One region of the Weizmannia sp. FSL W8-1119 genome, then DNA from elsewhere that is predicted to be linked to it. Evidence: riboswitches for the same ligand, from Rfam matches in the RefSeq annotation. Region 1 holds a riboswitch; each other region holds the start of a gene.
What was found. A riboswitch is a leader RNA that binds a small molecule or an ion and turns the genes downstream of it on or off. The one in region 1 is predicted to bind thiamine pyrophosphate.
Positions count from the first base shown of each region.

Region 2: linked by a shared signal. The riboswitch ahead of NSQ19_RS06790 (3-oxoacyl-ACP reductase) and the one ahead of tenA (thiaminase II) in region 1 are both predicted to bind thiamine pyrophosphate.
Region 3: linked by a shared signal. The riboswitch ahead of NSQ19_RS11630 (thiamine phosphate synthase) and the one ahead of tenA (thiaminase II) in region 1 are both predicted to bind thiamine pyrophosphate.
Region 4: linked by a shared signal. The riboswitch ahead of thiT (energy-coupled thiamine transporter ThiT) and the one ahead of tenA (thiaminase II) in region 1 are both predicted to bind thiamine pyrophosphate.

Region 1 covers NZ_JBBOZL010000001.1:656,205-661,004, forward strand. Annotated here, with positions in the region: gene NSQ19_RS03040 (hypothetical protein) at 1-239, opposite strand, end outside; gene NSQ19_RS03045 (hypothetical protein) at 236-622, opposite strand; gene NSQ19_RS03050 (alpha/beta hydrolase) at 1,674-2,567, shown strand; gene NSQ19_RS03055 (helix-turn-helix domain-containing protein) at 2,660-2,851, shown strand; TPP riboswitch at 2,884-2,973, shown strand; gene tenA (thiaminase II) at 3,010-3,801, shown strand; gene thiW (energy coupling factor transporter S component ThiW) at 3,841-4,359, shown strand; gene allB (allantoinase AllB) at 4,484-4,800, opposite strand, start outside.
Region 2 covers NZ_JBBOZL010000001.1:1,412,090-1,416,889, reverse strand. Annotated here, with positions in the region: gene NSQ19_RS06810 (YkyB family protein) at 1-180, opposite strand, end outside; gene thiE (thiamine phosphate synthase) at 471-1,115, opposite strand; gene thiD (bifunctional hydroxymethylpyrimidine kinase/phosphomethylpyrimidine kinase) at 1,112-1,918, opposite strand; gene thiM (hydroxyethylthiazole kinase) at 1,924-2,736, opposite strand; gene NSQ19_RS06790 (3-oxoacyl-ACP reductase) at 2,749-3,510, opposite strand; TPP riboswitch at 3,577-3,688, opposite strand; gene NSQ19_RS06785 (GNAT family N-acetyltransferase) at 3,737-4,162, opposite strand; gene NSQ19_RS06780 (GNAT family N-acetyltransferase) at 4,153-4,653, opposite strand; gene NSQ19_RS06775 (GNAT family N-acetyltransferase) at 4,653-4,800, opposite strand, start outside.
Region 3 covers NZ_JBBOZL010000001.1:2,344,736-2,349,535, reverse strand. Annotated here, with positions in the region: gene NSQ19_RS11635 (MFS transporter) at 1-685, shown strand, start outside; TPP riboswitch at 955-1,064, shown strand; gene NSQ19_RS11630 (thiamine phosphate synthase) at 1,195-1,800, shown strand; gene thiO (glycine oxidase ThiO) at 1,769-2,911, shown strand; gene thiS (sulfur carrier protein ThiS) at 2,922-3,125, shown strand; gene NSQ19_RS11615 (thiazole synthase) at 3,127-3,894, shown strand; partial or broken gene NSQ19_RS11610 (ThiF family adenylyltransferase) at 3,891-4,757, shown strand.
Region 4 covers NZ_JBBOZL010000001.1:1,328,298-1,333,097, reverse strand. Annotated here, with positions in the region: gene NSQ19_RS06350 (MBL fold metallo-hydrolase) at 1-247, opposite strand, end outside; gene thiT (energy-coupled thiamine transporter ThiT) at 444-1,034, opposite strand; TPP riboswitch at 1,083-1,183, opposite strand; gene NSQ19_RS06340 (SOS response-associated peptidase) at 1,241-1,915, opposite strand; gene trhO (oxygen-dependent tRNA uridine(34) hydroxylase TrhO) at 2,296-3,270, opposite strand; gene NSQ19_RS06330 (DNA topoisomerase III) at 3,475-4,800, shown strand, end outside.

The sequences.
Region 1 (4,800 bases):
CACGTCTTTCTTGTTTTATTCAACGTTGCTTCTGCCTCTATATGTGATGTATCCACGGCGGCTGCTTCCTCAACCGTTTCAACCACGCCTTCCCCTTTATTATATTCAACCACTAATAGCCGGGCTTTTTCCCAAAGATCATTTGTTGTCATGATTTGATCAAAGCGAGCAAAGGAACGGTAACTCGGAATTTTCTCCGTAAATCCACACATGGCGGCAAATAGCGGGTTTGATTTCACTTGTAAATAAAATAGACACTCTCAACCATCACTTCAATATATTGTAAAGGGGCCAGTTCAAAAGCACGAAAAAAGGGCATGAAAGGATGCGGTTTTCTCCCTGCGGGAGAGGGATGAAATAATAGAGACGCAGACTTATCTTCTTCCTCGGGTATTGAAAATAGTGCTGGCTGGATTTCATCAGAATGATCATGTGCTCTTTCATTTTTTAAGTGCAAGTATAAAAGGGTATAGTAATCTCGTTCAACCGGTTTAAAAATCTCCCATGGAAAACACACGGCTGGAATGACAAAGGGTATATCAGCATAGTCTTGCCAATTGTGGGGAATCAAATTTTTTTGTATTGATAAATCTCTGGTTTGTGTTAGACTAGAAACAGTCATGAAATCACTCCTTGGATACTAGGATATTGGGTCATACTTTATCTTACCAAAGGAGTGGCTTTCATGGCTCTTTTTTTTCAAAAATAATCATTCTTTTCCGTCTTACAATATTTACCATGGGAATGAGTAGCCTAATCTATTAAAACTAGTCTAAAACTGACCGAAATTAAAAAATTTAGATGTTGGTAATAAGCGAATTTATCCATTGAAATCAAAACTCGCCATTTCTTTTTTTATATTTGTCATAATTTTCTTACCAATATCCGTTTTCTTTAGTGGAATAAATCCACGATCTTTAATTGTCTGACTGCCTACTGCTTCAGGGGGTATAGCATTTTGGCAAAGGCTCTTTGGGAAAGATGAAATTGTAGTCTGATCATAACCAAACCAACATTAAGCCCCCCCACAACATTTAAAAGAGTTATTGAGAAACAGAAAAATGCAAGTATATTCTTCCTGCTTGGGCAGCATTCGAGTCAACATTCCTTAAGCTTTGTTTCCATATTTAAAAACTTAAAAGACGGATAATAAATCTTCTTGCACAAAATATTGGACTATGATAGGGTAAGGTTAATGAAAATGAATATTCACAAAAATCTGTTAGGTACATCGAGTTGGTTGAGAGAAGTACCTTTCTAACCTGATCTAGTATGTACGTGCGAAGGGAAGTAGGTGATGAAATGACACTTGATGATTTGTAATTTATACATCCGCTTTCCGATTAGGGCGGTTTTTTTATTTTGAGGAACCGCCTCTATCTATCGTTGTTCTTCGTGTGGTTATAGAGCAGACCGTGTCGATAATTCGTAATCAATATCAAACAAGAAGGCATACGCTTATTGGGGTTAGTATGAAACATAAACTCTTGGAACAAGAGAGTTCACTTGGTCAGCTTTCGTTAGCTCGTAAAAGTAACGATAAGTCGAGAAGCCCCTACTTCGAGTGACCCGTCGAAGTGGAAGTAGTTCACTGTGGAGCCATTTTTATACGTATATGTCAATTCTATTTCGTGCAATGTTTGTGCTCGCCTGAAGCGGGAGAAGGGAGAAAAATGAACAATCAATTTCGACGAGAAGATATTGACTTTTATTCAAATGGAACAAGGTGTAGCGCGTGGCTATATCTACCCAATGTAGATAAAAGATGCCCGGTAATTGTAATGGCTCATGGCTTGGGTGGAGTGCGTGAAATGCGGTTGGACGCATATGCTGAAAGGTTTGCTGCTGCCGGGTATGCCTGCTTTTTATTTGATTATCGTAACCATGGAGCAAGTGACGGAAATAAAAGACAACGGATAAATGTAAAAGAACAACTTGCAGATTGGAACTCTGCCATTGATTTCATCAAAAAGAATGATAGGATTGATGATAGTAAAATACTCCTGTTTGGAAGTTCGTTTAGTGGGGGACACGTTATAACCCTATCAGCTTATCGAATAGATATTCTTGCAACCGTGGCACAGTGTCCATATACAAATACCTTAGCTACAATGAAAACGATCTCACCGCTATCTGCCCTAAAAATATTCCCCTTTGCCATAGCCGACGTTTTATCTTCTATTATCGGGTATCATCCGGTCATGATTAAATTGGTGGATGCGCCGGGGAAAGTAGCGATGATGGCTGTTTCTGACTACGAAAAGGTTTTTAAGTTGATGCCTGAAAATTTAAAGTTTGTGAATAAAGCCCCCGCAAGAACAGTTTTAGAATTCTTTAAATATTCGCCTAGTAGATACACTAAAAATATAGGAATACCGATATTTTATGCGGTTTGTCGGAAAGATACATTAGCACCTGCTTGGGCAACCATAAAGTGTGCAAAACGCTCCAAGAAAGCAACGATAAAAGAGTATGACTGTGGACATTTCGATATTTATTTAGGTGATTATTTTGAAAATTCAATAGTAGATTATATAGGTTTTTTTGATAAACTTACAAAAGGCTAGTTGTATAATCAAATGCAACAAGCTAAATAAATGAAAAAAAGAGCATGATAAACCGTTTACGATGAAAACGCAATCAATACGGAGGTTTATCCATGGTGAAGATTTCCACCCTTCGTGCAGAAGGAAAATCCATACAAGTAATCGCTGATGTGGTTGGCTGTAAAAAAAATACCGTATCTCGGGAACTGAAGCATGGTACGGGTAGCATTTGGGGTAACATCCTGTGCTTTTTTCCATATTTTACGGGCAATAAATTTGCTGTTGCACAAAATTCGGGACTATGATATGGTAAGAGTAATGAAAATGAATATTCACAATAGTCTACTAGGGGCGCCGGGTTGGCTGAGAAGTACCCTTTGAACCTGATCTAGTTCGTACTAGCGAAGGGAAGTAGGTGATGAAATTACACCTGATGATTTGTAATTGATACACCCGCTTTCCGATGGAGGGCGGGTTTTTTATTTTGAGGAGCCGCCTCTGGCCATCGCTCGGGGCAAAGGGAGAAACCAGCCTGCAAACCGCAATCGGTTTCCCGGTAAACAAGGAGGAATCATTGTTGAAACGATCTTTTACAGAAAGGCTATATCAAAATGTCCAACCGATTTGGGAGAAAAACCATAACCATCCTTTTGTCGTGGGACTGGGGAACGGAACTTTAGAAAGAGATAAATTTATCTATTATTTAAAGCAGGATTACGTATATTTAGTTGAGTACGCAAAACTGTTTGCCATGGGTGTTGTGAAAGCGGGTAACCTCGGCATGATGACGAGATTTGCTGCGGTGCTCCATGAATCGTTGCATTTTGAGATGGAACTGCACCGCCAATACGCTGCCGAGTTTGGCATTACACGCACGGATTTAGAAGCAACCCAACCAACGCCGGTTAACCTTGCTTACACGAGTTATATGCTGCAAGTGGCCGCCAATGGAAGCTTGGCTGAACTTGTTGCCTGCTTGTTGCCGTGTGCCTGGGATTATTGGGAAATTGGGAAACTGCTAAAAGTAAATCATCGAGACACATTGGAGGCCAATCCTTACAAGAAATGGATCGAAACCTATTCTTCAGAAACGTTCGGCTCCGGAACGCAGTGGTTAATTGACTTAATGGACCAACTGGCAAGCGGAAAATCAGAAACGGAACTGATGGCCTTAGAACGCCATTTTCAAATGGCCTCAAAGTATGAATACTTATTTTGGGATATGAACGATAAAAAACAAGACTGGCCGGTCTGATTTTCATTCGCAACTAAAAAGGAGGGAAGTTTGGTTCTAATGAGAAAAACACAAAAAATAACAGCAACTGCAGTTATTGCGGCTGTAACGACTGCATCCAGCAGCTTGATTTATATCCCGGTCGGTTTTGCAAAAATTTTTCCGGTACAGCATTTTGCCAATATACTCTCGGCTGTTTTGCTCGGCCCCGGTTATGCGGTTGCGCAAGCCTTTATATCCTCGCTTTTACGTAACTTGCTTGGGACAGGGAGTATTTTTGCCTTTCCGGGAAGCATGATCGGCACGTTTTTGGCAGCTTATCTTTACGCGAAGACGAATAAGCTCATTTTTGCCTTTGTCGGGGAGGTCATGGGGACGGGCATTCTCGGTGCCTTGGCATGTTATCCCATTGCTGTTTTTCTGCTCGGCCAAACATCAACGCTTTTCGGATTTATCCCTGCCTTCTTTTTAAGTTCTTTTGCAGGGGCCATTTTTGGCTATGTTTTGATAAAAGTTTTACAAAAAAATAAAGGATGGGGCAGGATGATCAATCATACCGTAAGCAACCGTAAGTTTTGAGCGAAACACCGGGGAGGAATGAAGGCATTGCCACGGCGCATACAGGATGCCAGCTATTGATAACCGGCCAAAATTTATGCCAGCAAAATCAGGCTCTTGAAAGCAGAGCCTGATGCTGTTGGCATTATGACGGCACTCCGGCATAGTCTGAAACCTTCGCTGGCCGGATCCATTTGCCAACCGGCTCACCCTTGATACCACCGCCATCCAGATCAAATACGAGCTGTCCTCTTACAAAAGTTTTCGTAACCCGGCAATCAATTTTTCTGCCGATATACGGGCTGTGCTTATGGCGGTAATAGAGGTCTTCCGCACTTACCGTGTATGGCCGGTCGGGATCGAGAAAGAGGAGATCCGCATCTTTTGCGAGCGCAATTTCCCCTTTCGATTTTAAGCCAAAACGTTCGGCAGGGTTGGTTGCAATCATGCGCGTAAATTGCG
Region 2 (4,800 bases), 760 kb from region 1:
GTCCGTTTGTCTTTGTTTCACGACCTGTGTTTCGTTTATATCGTACAAAGGATATTTTTTTCCGCGATAGCCGATTTTCATCGCTTTGGGTTCCCCGACAGGCTTCCGTTTTAATGCTTTCAGCTGTGTTTTTGTTTTCAGATTTTCCGGTACATCCTCCCATTTTCTGTAATTTTCCACTGCCTCTCCCCCTTATTCGCATAAACCATTCTCTGCGCCTTGCCAGCACAAAAAACAACAAATGATGAGAGGTTATCTGGTTTTAACAGCCCTCACCTTCCCTTCCACCGGAATGTTTGTTTGTATTTTATCACAAGAACAAACGTTTTATCAACCAAGATATTGAAAAATTCTCGCAAAAAATTCACCGCCATTCAGCCTGCTTGGCACCAAAAAAGCCAGGCTCCTACACCCGGCTTATCTTGATTCCATTTTTAAACTGTCAAAAGGCGCAGGGCTTTACGCCTTCATTATAAAGCGAGCTCCCTTTTCAACAGGACAGCTGCCGCTTCTGCATCTTCCGCGCCTGCGATCGCAGAAATGACGGAAACGCCGTCTGCGCCCGCTTCTATGACGCTTTTTGCATTGCCCGGCCCTATGCCGCCAATTCCGACAATTGGAATCCGGATGCCATTTTGGCGGATTTCGCGAATGACGGTTGTCCCTTTCGCCGCTTTCGCATCTTCTTTCGATTTCGTCGGAAAAATGGGGCCAACGCCAAGATAATCCGCGCCTCCGTTTGCTGCCTGCCTGGCTTCCTCCAACGTATAGGCCGAGACGCCGATGATCTTATCCCCCAACTTTTCTCGTACGGATGCCAGCGGTTCATCTTCCTGCCCGACATGCACACCATCAGCATCCAGTTCCAACGCAAGTGCAATATCATCATTTACAAGAAAAGGAATCCCGTTTTTTTGGCATATCCACTTCAATTTTTCACCAAGCGCTTTCTTTTCTTCGCCTTTTCGTGCACCGTTCCCTTTTTCACGGAATTGAAAAAGGGTGACGCCGCCCCTGATGGCCTTTTCCAGCACTTGTTCCGGCGGCAGCGTGCAGTTCGGGCTACCCATAATAAAATACAGTTTCAATGCGCCACGCAAATATTCGGCTGTCATCCGTTTTTCATTCTCCTTTTTTGGTACGCCCAATGGTTTGTCGGCCCGTGCCCGTGTCCAATTTGAATGCCGTCTTCGATCGCGGCGGAAATGAATGCTTTTGCTGTCGACACTGCAGCAAATATATCCGCGCCTTTTGCCAATTCCGCCGTAATCGCCGAAGAAAACGTACAGCCGGTGCCGTGCGTATTTTTTGTTGCGTACCTTTTCGCTGTATATTCGTAAAAATTCACCCCGTCAAAAAGCAAGTCGCTCGAAACCGGGGAAGATGCGTTATGGCCGCCTTTAATAAGGACATACCGGGGGCCGCAATCCGCAATGATGCGTGCCGCTTCCTTCCGATCCCCGGCATTTCGGATGGGCATTCCTGCCAGTTCCTCTGCTTCCGGAAGATTCGGCGTCACAATGAAGGCGAGCGGAAGCAGCTTGCTTTTTAAGGCTTGAACCGCTTCCTTTTGCAAAAGGGTTTCCCCGCCTTTTGCAATGATCACCGGGTCCACAACGAGTTTTTCCCAGCGGTAGGTTTTGATTTTTTCCGCGGCCACTTCGATGATGCCGGAATCAAACAACATGCCGGTTTTTAGCGCATCCGTCCCCATATCTCCGGCAATGGACTCCAATTGGCGGGAGACGGCTTCGGGTCCGAGCGGAAATACCCCCTGGACGCCGCGTGTATTTTGCGCTGTCACCGCGGTAATCACGGACATGCCGTATACTTCCAATTCCTGAAATGTTTTCAAGTCCGCCTGGATGCCGGCACCGCCCCCGGAATCAGAACCGGCAATCGTGAGTGCTTTTTTCATGATGTTCACCCTTCTTTCTTTTCAAAAGAGGCATATTTTTGGATTTCTTCAGCCCCTATTTCTGCCAGCTGGTCTAAAAATGCCATTTGAAAACTGCCCGGCAAATCCCCGCCTGTTTTTTCTCTTGCGATTTCCGCAGCAGCGCCGTAAATCGCAAGCGCCGAAACGGATGCCTGAACCGGATCTTCCTCAACAGCGAGAAAGGCGCCGCAAACTGCGGACAAAAGGCAGCCTGTCCCGGTGACTTTTGTTAAAAGCGGGTGGCCGTTATGTACGAGATAGAGTTCGGAACCGTTTGACACCGCATCCGTCTTGCCACTTACCACGACCGTAGTATGAAGCGTTTTTGCCGCTTTTAAAGCGAGTTCGCCCGTATCCAGGCTGGTATCTCCTGCATCGACGCCTTTAACTTTGGCATCTATTCCGACCAGATTGGCGATTTCTCCGGCATTTCCCCTGATGGATGTGAAGCGGATTTCTTTCAGCAATTTTTTTGCCGTTTCTGTCCGGTAACGGGTTGAACCGGCAGCTACCGGATCAAGGACGACCGGAACGCCATTTTCATTTGCAGACTTTCCCGCCAAAATCATGGCTTCGACGGCTTTTTCATTCAAAGTGCCGATATTTAATACGACCGCATTTGCCGCTTTCGCCATATCGGCAACTTCTTCCACCGCATCGGCCATTACCGGAGATGCGCCAAGTGCCAGCAGCCCGTTTGCTGTGAAATTAGCCACCACAATATTCGTGATATTATGGATAAGCGGATTGGCTTCCCTGATTTTTTCAAGCAGTTCAATTGGTTTTTCCTTTTCCATTTTCATTCCCTCCTAATCCATTACAAGTCCGCCGTCAACGACGAGGTTTTGCCCGGTTACCGCCCTGGCCCATGGCGATGCAAAAAACAACACGGCATCCGCAACGTCTTCCGGTTCTGTCACCCTTTGCAGCGGGGTTGTTGCCTGAATCAATTGAAAAACCTCTTCAGATGTGGCCGCACTTGCATCCGTCGTTTTCAGAAGGCCGCCGGATACCATATTAACGGTAATGCCATATTGCCCCAGATCTTTCGCCATGCTCCGGGTGAAGCCGAGGAGCGCAGCCTTGCTCGTATTGTAATCATGGTAGGCGACAACCGGATTTTGAAACAGGTTTGTGCCAATATTGATCACCCTGCCGAAATGCAGCCGTTTCATTCCCGCAAGGCCGGCCTGGATGGTATTTAATGCGCCGCGAACCGCACCTTCCATCTGCAGGCTGTATTCCTCCCACGAAATCCGGGAAGCATCGTGCCGGGATTCCGGATCAAAGCGGAAATGCACAAGGGCATTATTTACAATCGTCGTGACAGGCCTGGAAAAATAAGCTTCGGCCTGCCGGAACATCTTTCTTACCTGGACCGGATCCCTTACATCCGCCTTCAGGGCAACCGCTTTTTCGCCTAAAATATGCTGAAGGTCCTTTGCCTTCCCCTCACTCTCAAAATAGTTGATGACAACGCCCGCCCCCTCTCTTGCAAAAGCTTTTACAAGCGCCTTGCCCAACCCCCTGCTTCCGCCGGTGACGGCAACCACCTGCTCATCGAGTTTCATTTGTCCCACCCCTTTCCATGCAAAAAAGCCAGGCCCGAAAAGACCTGACTTTATCAGCAAGAAATTTTTTACAAATTCCTACTTTCCTACGCCGGTATGATCCGGATCAGGTCCAAAGGGTTGAAAAACGCCGGTTTTTCTCTCAGCCCGCCAGATCCGGGCACCCCTAGTAGTTTGAAAGATTATTTTTTAGCTATTATATCCCTTTCCAACGAAGATGTAAAGTTTACAATCTTTTTAAAAAAACATAACTGACTTTATCATAATCCATTTTTTCTTCATAAAACCGGTGTGCGTCTTTTCTCTGCAGGCCGGATGACAGGGATACAATGCCGTATCCGTTTTCGCCGGCCTGTTTTTCCACATGCGCCAAAAGCCTGGCGCCGTACCCTTTTGATCTGTGCGCTTCATCCGTCACCAGGTCGCATACCCAAATAAACCGCCCGTTGTACAAGGTAATCATCGGCATATAGCCGGTTACCGCCACAATGTTTCCGTCATCTATTACTGCGGCCATCTTGTAATCCGATTTTTCTGCCGCCTCTTCCACCAGCTGGAGATAGTGTTCTTCGTCCAAATGTTTACGCAGCTGTTTCATCACCGGAAACGCTGCTTTCCACTCTTCCCGGTTTGCAAGTTCTTTTATTTCCATCTGTATATCCCTTCTTTGCCTAAATGGTAATGCATAATAATCAATTCGCCTTTTTTTCCAAACATCCTGCCCCCTTCATCCACAAACCCGGCTTGTCTGTACAAATTTTGGGCAGCAACATTTTCCGTATTCACCCCAAGAACCATCTGCTCTATTTCCGGAAAATGGGTACGGACAAAATGGGGCAGCTGTTTTAAACATTGCCTGGCGTATCCTTTTCCCTGCTGGTGGAAATCGGTTGAAAACGTCCGCAGCAATATGGCATGCGGATGACTTGTATATGGCCTGGCGCCATTTTTTTCATGAAGCACAAAAAAGTTTGTGATCATGTTATGGCGGACTGCAACAACAGGGTGCCGTTCCGGATCATCTTTTGCAAGGGCAATGGCTTCATCCGGATGGCCGGTGAAACGGAGCTGATCATCCGTTATTGTATAGTTGTCCAATTGCTGCTTGAAATCATCATTGTAAAAGACCAGTTCCAATTCCATTACCCCTTGCATGTCGTTTCTACCAAATCGAGGGATAACCGTACCATATCCCGGCAGCGAATCCCGTTTTCATATATCGTTTCAGCATAATGCCTGACGAAAAAGCCTCTGTCCACCCCGGAGATCCGGAAACCGCATTTTTGATAC
Region 3 (4,800 bases), 1.7 Mb from region 1:
TTTTTTTATCGCCTCTATTTTTATGAGTAGAGTTCATATTCCTTCACATCCTGTTGTTTCGAAAACTTCGTTCATGCACGAAATGCGCGAGGGGTGGAGTTACTTTCGAAGGCGTCGTTGGATTTGGTTAATAACGGGAGCTTTTGCTTTAATAAATGCAGTCCAAATGGGTGTGTGGCAAGTGCTTGGACCCATTATTGCTAAAAATACCATTGGTTCAACTGGATGGGGTCTAACATTAAGTATAAAAGCAGTGGGTCTTCTTATAGCTAGTCTAGTGATGCTGAAATTACAACTCCGGTATCCTCTTCGGGACAGTTTGATTGCCGTTGCTTTCGGTGGAATACCTCTGATCGTCCTTGGCCAAGGATTCGCATTACCTTATTTATTAATTGTTACAGCAATCGCGGGGGTTGGACAAACGATCTCTGGAATCGGCTGGGATACAACATTACAGCAAGCGATTCCACGTGATAAACTTTCACGGGTACTTGCTTTTGATGACTTAGGAGCTTTTATTACAATCCCCATTGGTCAGGTGATGGCAGTTCCTTTGGCTGAGATTTTTGGATATAAAATGGTTGCTACAGTTGGCGGAATAAGCTTTATCCTTGTTGCCCTCATTCCACTATTAGATCGGTCTATAAGAAAAATGAACCCGGAGAAGGAACGATTTTCTAGTTAACATAATTGAGTAATAAGGTTTTTGCACGGTGCATTTGAAGTTTCTCAACTCAATGCCAGACCGGAAGACAGGGGACTTGATGATTTTATCATATACTTGAAAAAAGACTCGATGTTCTATCGAGACATTTTGCTTCACGGGACCTGCCTTTGTCTACTACAGTTATTTCCGGGCATGGAAGAAGACAAACTGCCTATATAAATTGTTGACCTTTTCTAGATATGTGGTATTATTAAACTATAGGCAATATTTACAATTTAATACACGAAGTCATCCGCTAGAGGTGCCTTTTTTAAAAGGCTGAGATCGAAGTATACTTCGGGACTCTTATGAACCTGATCTGGGTAATACCAGCGTAGGAAAGTGGAAACAGGATATTTGATTTCTTTTCAAATCATCAGCCATTTTCTTACCGAAGAAAGTGGCTTTTTTGTTTTTCATTAGGTTCATTTATGTGGAAATTTTCCAAGGAGGTGAGCTAAATTTCTAACGGTATTAAAGAATTACATGTGATCTCGAATGGCAAAATGCCCGTTGCACAGTTACATGAAATATTAACCGATATTCACCCGTTCGTAACGGCCATCCACATACGGGAAAAACAAAAAACGGCACGGGAACTTTACCAGATAATTGAGTATCTAGCGCAAAACATTCCCCTATCCAAAATGATCATTAATGACCGGGTAGATGTCGCTTTGGCAGCGAAAGCAGCTGGTGTTCAGCTAGCCTTTCATAGCTTGGAAACTTCGATTGTCAAAACCATGTTTCCCTTTCTTAAAGTTGGCCGATCGATTCATTCCTATCGTGAAGGCGTAAAAGCCAATCGGGATGGTGCGGATTACGTCTTGTTCGGCCACATCTTTTTTTCCGGCTCAAAGCCCGGAAAGATACCCAAGGGGCTAAAACAATTAGCCAAAGTGGCACAACTAGACATACCGGTGATTGCGATTGGCGGTATAACGCCAGAAAATGCCCAAAGTGTTATTCACGCTGGTGCAAAAGGGATTGCCGTCATGTCAGGAATACTTGAGGCTCGTGATCCTTTATCAGCAGTTAAGGATTACTACAATGCCTTAATAAATGGAGATGGAAAAATTGACGCGTACATTTGATGTTGTCGTGATAGGCGGCGGAATTAACGGAAGTTCTATCGCCTATCAACTTTCAAAAAGAGGAAGAAAAGTAGCCATAATTGAGAAGAAACAATTAGCATGTGAAGCCTCTAGTGCGGCAGCGGGAATGCTTGCGGCACAAGCGGAGATAGAACAAGACGGTCCACTGTTCCAATTCGCTTTAAAAAGCCAAGCTATGTTTCCTGAACTTGCAAACGAACTGTATGAAATGACTGGAATCGATATAGAGTTTGACCAAAAAGGGATCATAAAAATTGCCGAAACCGATGCTATCGCAGAGGAAGTAAAAAAACAGGTGACCTTCCAGCAAAATTGGGATCCAGCCATAAAGTGGCTTGATTCTCATGAATGTTTGGAAATGGAGCCGTCCCTCTCCTCTAACATCGTTGGTGGCATGTATCTTCCTAATGATGGCCACGTCATGCCGGCAACCTTATCGAAGGCCTTTGCAAAGGCAGCGATTCATTTTGGAACGGAAATTCTTGAAAACACGGAAGTCCTCTCGTTCATCTATGAACGGGAACGTGTCATTGGGGTTAAAACGACTTCCGGTGACATCCATTGCCATCAGGTTGTCCTTGCAACGGGAGCATGGTCAGCACAGTTGATGAAGGATACAGGGATAGACATGCCGGTTTATCCGGTAAAGGGCGAATGCTTTTCCGTTAAATCTGATACCCCTATCCTGAAGAGAACGATTTTTTCCGATAAGAGATGCTACTTTGTACCAAAGCGGAATGGTGAAATCTTTATTGGTGCTACCCAGGTAGAAAATACGTTTGATAAAAAAGTGACGCTTGGGGGAATTGCTTCATTAGTAGAGAGAGCGATCCAATTGGTTCCCCAAATAAAAGATGCCAAGTGGGAACGAGCATGGGCAGGTGTTCGGCCGCAAACAGGGGATGGCCTCCCGTACATAGGAGAACATCCGTTTAAGAAGGGATTGTTTATTGCAGCGGGGCATTACCGTAACGGTATTTTATTAAGCCCGGTTACTGGTCAACTGATAGCTGATTTATTGGAAGGCCATCCAGATGATACGCTTCTCTCCGCTTTCAGGATTGATCGAAACAAGCAAAAGGTTCATTAGGAGGTCTATAATGGTTATTACAATAAATGGTGAGTCCGTTTCATTACCAGAACAGATTGTATTTGTCACAGATTTACTTAAATACTACGAAATTCATGATAAAGTCGTCGTTGTCGAAATCAACGGAGAGATATTAACAAGGACAGAACACCAGCGTACTAGATTATCTGATAAAGATCGAATTGAAATTGTCCATTTTGTAGGAGGCGGATGATATGTTAAAAATTGGTCCATTATCCTTTCATTCTCGTTTATTGCTTGGAACTGGAAAATATCCAAGCTATGAAATCCAAAAAGAAGCGGTTGAAGTTTCGAAAACGGAAATCCTTACATTTGCCGTTCGGCGGATGAATATTTTTGAACCAAATCAGCCGAACTTTTTAGAACAGTTGGACACTTCAAAGTATACCCTGTTGCCGAATACGGCTGGTGCCAAAACAGCAGCAGAAGCGGTTCGAATTGCAAAACTGGCAAAAGCTTCGGGTCTATGCGACATGATTAAAGTGGAAGTCATTGGCTGTGACAAAACTTTGCTGCCAGATCCAATTGAAACCCTTAAAGCTACAGAAGAATTGGTAAAAGAGGGGTTCATTGTCCTCACCTATACCTCAGACGATGTTGTATTAGCCAGAAAGCTTCAAGAGATTGGATGTCACGCCGTTATGCCAGGTGCCTCTCCAATCGGGTCTGGTCAAGGCATCCTTAATCCAGTTAACTTAAGTTTTATCATTGAACAAGCTGTCGTTCCGGTTATAGTGGATGCTGGAATTGGTTCGCCTGCCGATGCGGCTTTGGCAATGGAATTAGGTGCCGATGGCGTTTTATTAAATACGGCGGTGTCACTAGCAACTGATCCTGTTAAAATGGCAAAAGCCATGAGGTTAGCAATCGAAGCTGGACGGTTAGGATTTGAAGCAGGCCGTATCGAGAAAAAACGCTATGCCGCTGCGAGCAGTCCAATGGAAGGAATGAGCATCGGGTGAATAATCGATACTCACGCCAAGTGCTCTTCCTTCCAATCGGAAAAGACGGGCAGGAAAAGATTTCAACGAAACATGTCCTCATCATAGGAGCTGGGGCACTTGGTTCCGCAAATGCGGAAGCGCTTGTACGTGCTGGTATTGGTCAACTAACGATTGTGGACCGGGACTATGTAGAGTGGTCAAATTTACAGCGGCAGCAATTATATACTGAACAAGACGCCGAAAAAAGACTGCCAAAAGCAATTGCGGCCAAAAATCGTTTAACGTCCATCAACTCCTCCGTGTCCATCGAGGCAGTCGTCGCAGATGCTTCTGTGTTAGAACTTGAGAAATGGGCACAGAAAGCGGACCTTATAATCGATGGGACAGATAACTTTGAAACCAGAATGATGATAAACGACATAGCACAGAAGTACAAAGTGCCATGGATTTACGGTGCCTGCGTCGGGAGCTATGGAGTCTCCTATACGATTATTCCTGAAAAGACTCCCTGCCTTTCTTGTTTGTTAGAAACAGTACCACTTGGAGGGGTAACTTGTGATACTGCTGGTATTATTGGTCCGGCAGTTAATATGGTTGCTGCCAATCAAATCACTGAGGCATTAAAAATTTTGGTTGGTGACTTGGAATCATTGCGAAATAAACTCGTTTCGTTTGATTTATGGAAAAATCAACATCGTACAATAAAAGTAGACAAATTAAAGAAAGAAGATTGCCCTTCTTGTGGAAACAACCGCTCCTACCCGTTTTTGACATTTGAAAACCAAACAAAAACGACAATGCTATGTGGAAGAGATACTGTTCAAATACGCCCCCCCTCTCCGGTCACACGTGATTTAGAAACCTTAGAGCCTCTGCCAAAATAAAAATATACCCTTGAGCGAGGCTCTGGAAAATTAATTATCC
Region 4 (4,800 bases), 670 kb from region 1:
CCGCTTTTGGTTTTGCCTTTTCCCCGAAGCGTTCCCGCACGGCTGAAAATATCGCGCCGGCGGAACCCGGCATGCCGGCATCCACGAGGACAAATGTACCGGTTCCGGCCCTGCCGATCAGACACACATTTACAATTTGGATGGTAAAGCAATAGATATCCGGCAGCAATTCCCTGCCTGTTCCGCTTTCAATCGAAGTCATCGGGATGATCCGGCGGCCAAACGGGTGATGAATGTCTTTATCCATAAAATCCCCTTTCTTTCATTATTCCTTCTTTTTATCCTTTCCCGTTTCTTACGGCCATTACCCGTTCTGCCGGCCATGATCAACTGAAAAAGCGGTGAAACCGAACTCCGGCTTTACAAGGCGCCTGTTTCCATAAAGCCTCCTGCCTGAAGTGAAAACGGCAAGGCGCAGTTGCCTTGCCGTTTTCAAGTTGCTTTTACGCCGCATGCCTGTGCTGATTGCGGTATTTTGTCAGCAGCTGCGGGGCGGCATTAAAGAGGATCGCCGCAACAGCTGCGCATAAAATGCCATTGCCAATCATCGTGACGCCGTTCGTGATGAAAGAATAGAGAAACGCCGACTGCCCTTTAGGCGCATAGGAACCCCAGAAAAACACGCCGGCCACGAAATGCCAGAAATAGCGGGCGAAACTGCCGGCAAGAACAGAAAGGCATATCCAAAAAGTCATCGTGCCCCTTTTGGCATGGCGGCAGCTTCTTTCGATAAGCGGCCGAAAAAGCCCGGCAAACCCGATGAATGAAAAAGCGACCGGATATTCCATGATGCCCTGAATCGGGTTGAGAATATCATTTGCATCACCGGTGACGATCTGCAGCAAGCTCCAAATAAATCCCGAAGCAACACTTGCTTTAAATCCCCAGCGAAAAGCGACTACAAAAACCGGCAGCATGGCAAACGACAGAGAAATCGCGGACGTCACCTTAATGGACGGCAATAAGTCCAACACGAGCGCGAACGCCGCAAAAATAGCCGCTTCAATCATAGCCTGTAAACTTAATTTGCCCATAAAAAAATCCCCCTTTTGGTATGCATGAACATAACGAACCATGGGAGGACAAAAGAAATTCCACATCCCTACGCCGGCATTAACCGGACAGGTTCAAAGGGTCAGAACATGGCGTTCACTCTCAGCTTAACGCTCCCCCTGTGGTTACGTTCATGAAATTGTCACCTTTATGATAAACTTTTTGCCACAACATTTCAACAAAAAATTTAATTTTTTGGCAATAACAGCTCTGGAAAATTGTTTTTCGGCGAATTGACGCGTTCAGATACGGCATACATTTCCATTAGGTCTGCATCATACTGCGAAAGGAGTGGCAACAGCCGGCCCGCCTCAGTGACCGATGTGTCCAGCCATTTTTCTTCATCTTCCCTGCGTAAAATCACCGGCATCCGGTCGTGAATTTTTGCCATCATCCTGTTCGCCTTTGTCGTTAAAATCGTGCAAGTAAAGACCGGATTCCCTTCCTGGTCCATCCATTTTTCCCAAAGCCCGGCCATCGCAAAAATGCCCCTGTTCTTAAGACTGATCCGCATCGGCGCCCGGGTGCCGTCTTTTCGGTTCCACTCAAAAAAAGAATCGGCCGGAATGAGGCAGCGCCGCCTTTTCACTGCCTCCCGGAAACCCGGTTTCTGAAATACGGTTTCGCTTCTGGCATTGATCATCTTATGCCCGATTTTCGGATCTTTTGCCCAGGAAGGAATCAAGCCCCATTTTAAAAAACCGAGTCTGTACTGCCCATGGGCGCTGATCACGGCAGCCACCATTTGCGAAGGCGCGACATTATAACTTTTGGCATATTCACTGCTTGAAAAAGAAGCTTTGGCATGGAACCTTTTTTCCAATTCATTTACAGATGCCGTTAACGTGTACCTCCCGCACATCCAAATCCCGCCTTTCTTTCTATCCTGAAAATATTGCCCGCTGATTTTCATCCTCTGCCATACCGCGTATGAAGCGGCAAAGATGCCCATTTTTCCCCATTTTACACAAAAAACAGGCAGATAAAAAGGATTTGGCCCAGTTGCACCAAATCCTTTCTCTGTTCCGGAACGCACCGCTTGTTAACCCTGCCCCCGAGCTGGGATGTTTGCAGCAGTTCCCGGTTTTTCTTCTCTTTTTCACATTCCGCTCTTTAGGCCTTGTTTCTTTCAAGAAAATGCCGTTTCCGAAGCAAGGAATCGTTCCGGCAGGGAGCGAGCACGGTTTCCATCCCCTTTTTCACCATCCGCTTTCCGAATCGTAAGGTTAAAAGCCGCGCCGGTTACCGGTTTAACGCCGCGTCTTCTTCTTCGATCCGGCGCAGCCGTTCAGCTACTTTTTCCGGTGTAAGGCCGTGTTCTTTTACATATAAATTATTTGGCACGGTGCGGCATTCATGCGAGCAGCTCCGCATATATTTATGTTCATTTTCTTCCGAGCATAAAAATTGCTTGTTGCAGGCTGGGTTGGCGCAGTTGACATAACGTTCGCACGGTTCCCCCGTAAAATAATCCCGGCCGACAACGACATGTTCCTTTCGGTTGACCGGAACGGAAATCCGTTCGTCAAATACATACAGTTTGCCGTCCCACAGCTCTCCCTGCACTTCCGGATCCTTTCCGTATGTCACAATCCCGCCGTGCAGTTGGCCGACATCTTCAAACCCTTCTTCCAGCAGCCAGCCCGAAAATTTTTCACAACGGATGCCGCCGGTGCAATACGTCACAATTTTTTTGCCTTTTAATTGATCCTTATGTTCGCGCACCCATTCCGGCAGTTCGCGGAAAGTGCGGATATCCGGGCGCAATGCCCCGCGGAAATGCCCGAGATCATACTCATAGTCATTGCGCGCATCCAGTACGACGGTATCTTCAGCCAGCAGCGCCTCGCGAAATTCTTTCGGAGACAAATATTTCCCCGTTTTTTCATTCGGATTGATGTCTTTTTCAAGCCGCAGCGTAACAAGCTCCTTGCGCGGGCGGACGTGCATTTTTTTAAACGCATGGCCGTCTGCTTCATCTTCTTTGAAGACCATGTCCCGGAACCGGGGATCTGCGTGCATCTTTTCTTTATATTTGGTTGTTTGTTCAACCGTTCCGGAAACAGTGCCGTTGATCCCTTCTTTGGCAACGAGGATACGCCCCTTTAAACCGGTCTCTTTGCAAAACTGCAAATGTTCAGCTGCAAAGGCTTCCGGATTTTCAATTTCAACATACTTGTAATACAATAAGACTCTGTACGGCTTTGTTTGTTCCATTATCGATAACCACCTATCCAATTATATTTGCAAGATATAATGCAGGCTTTCAGGTTACACTGTCTCTTACAAACCACCATTTTACCAAAAGCCCGTTTGCATTTCAAAATTTTCACTGTGAAAACAGAAGAAACGAAATCATTTATCAATCCTGTTTGATGCGTTATACTTGTTCAGACAGGAATAAAAGAAAGGTGTTATGCAATGAAATCGCTTGTACTCGCCGAAAAGCCGAGCGTCGGGCGCGAACTTGCGCGCGTCCTCGGCTGCACGGAAAATAAAAAATGTTATATTGAGGGGCCGCGCTATATCGTGACATGGGCGCTCGGCCATTTGATCGAACTGAAAATGCCGGAAGATTATCATCCGAAATATAAAGAATGGCGCATGGAAGACCTGCCGATTCTTCCGGATAAAATGGAAACCAAAACAATCCGGCAGACATATCCGCAATATAAAGTGATCGAACAGCTCGGCAAAAGAAGCGACATCAAAGACTGTATTATCGCAACCGATGCCGGGCGCGAAGGCGAACTTGTCGCACGCTGGATTCTGGAAAAAATGCGCTGGAAAAAACCGGTAAAACGGTTATGGATATCTTCCCAGACCGACAAAGCGATTAAAGACGGGTTCAAGCAATTAAAACCGGCAAAGCAGTATGACAATCTGTACCGCTCCGCCGTCTGCCGCAGCGAAGCAGACTGGCTGATCGGGTTGAACGTGTCCCGCGCTTTAACCGTGAAATACAACGACCCGCTCTCCGCCGGGCGCGTGCAGACGCCGACATTGGCGATGGTGCTCGAGCGCGAACGGGAAATCCAGTCTTTTGTGCCGAAAAAATACTGGACCATTGAAGCGCTCGCCGGAAAACTCGAAGTGTCATATGACCATAACGGCGAGAAACGGATATTTGATGAGCAAAAAGCAAATGCCATACACGCGGCTTTATCCGGGCAGACTGCCGTTGTAACACAAGTGATCCGCAAACAGAAGCAAGAGCAGCAGCCGCTCCCTTACGACTTGACGGAACTGCAACGCGACGCCAACCACCGCTTCGGTTTTACAGCAAAGAAAACATTGAACGTGCTGCAAAACTTATATGAACAGCATAAACTCGTTACCTATCCGCGCACCGATTCGAAATATTTGACGAAAGATATGGAAAACACGATGTACGACCGGCTGCTTGCGGTGAAAGATGCGTACAAAGAAGAAGTTCAGCCGGTCCTTTCCCGGAAAGGCAACATACTGGCCAAACGTGTCATCAATGATGCAAAGGTGACGGACCACCATGCGATTATTCCAACGGATGAACGCCCGGCCTTGCCGGATTTATCTGCCGATGAACGGAAAATCTATGATCTGATCGTAAAACGGTTCCTTGCGCTGTTCTACCCGGTTTATGAATATGAAACCGTCCAATTTAAGCTTCAAGCAGGCGGAAAAACCCTGGCCGGGCGGACAATGGCCGTGAAAAATGCCGGGTTTACCGCTGTTTTGCACCATGAACAGGAACGGGAAAATACGGCG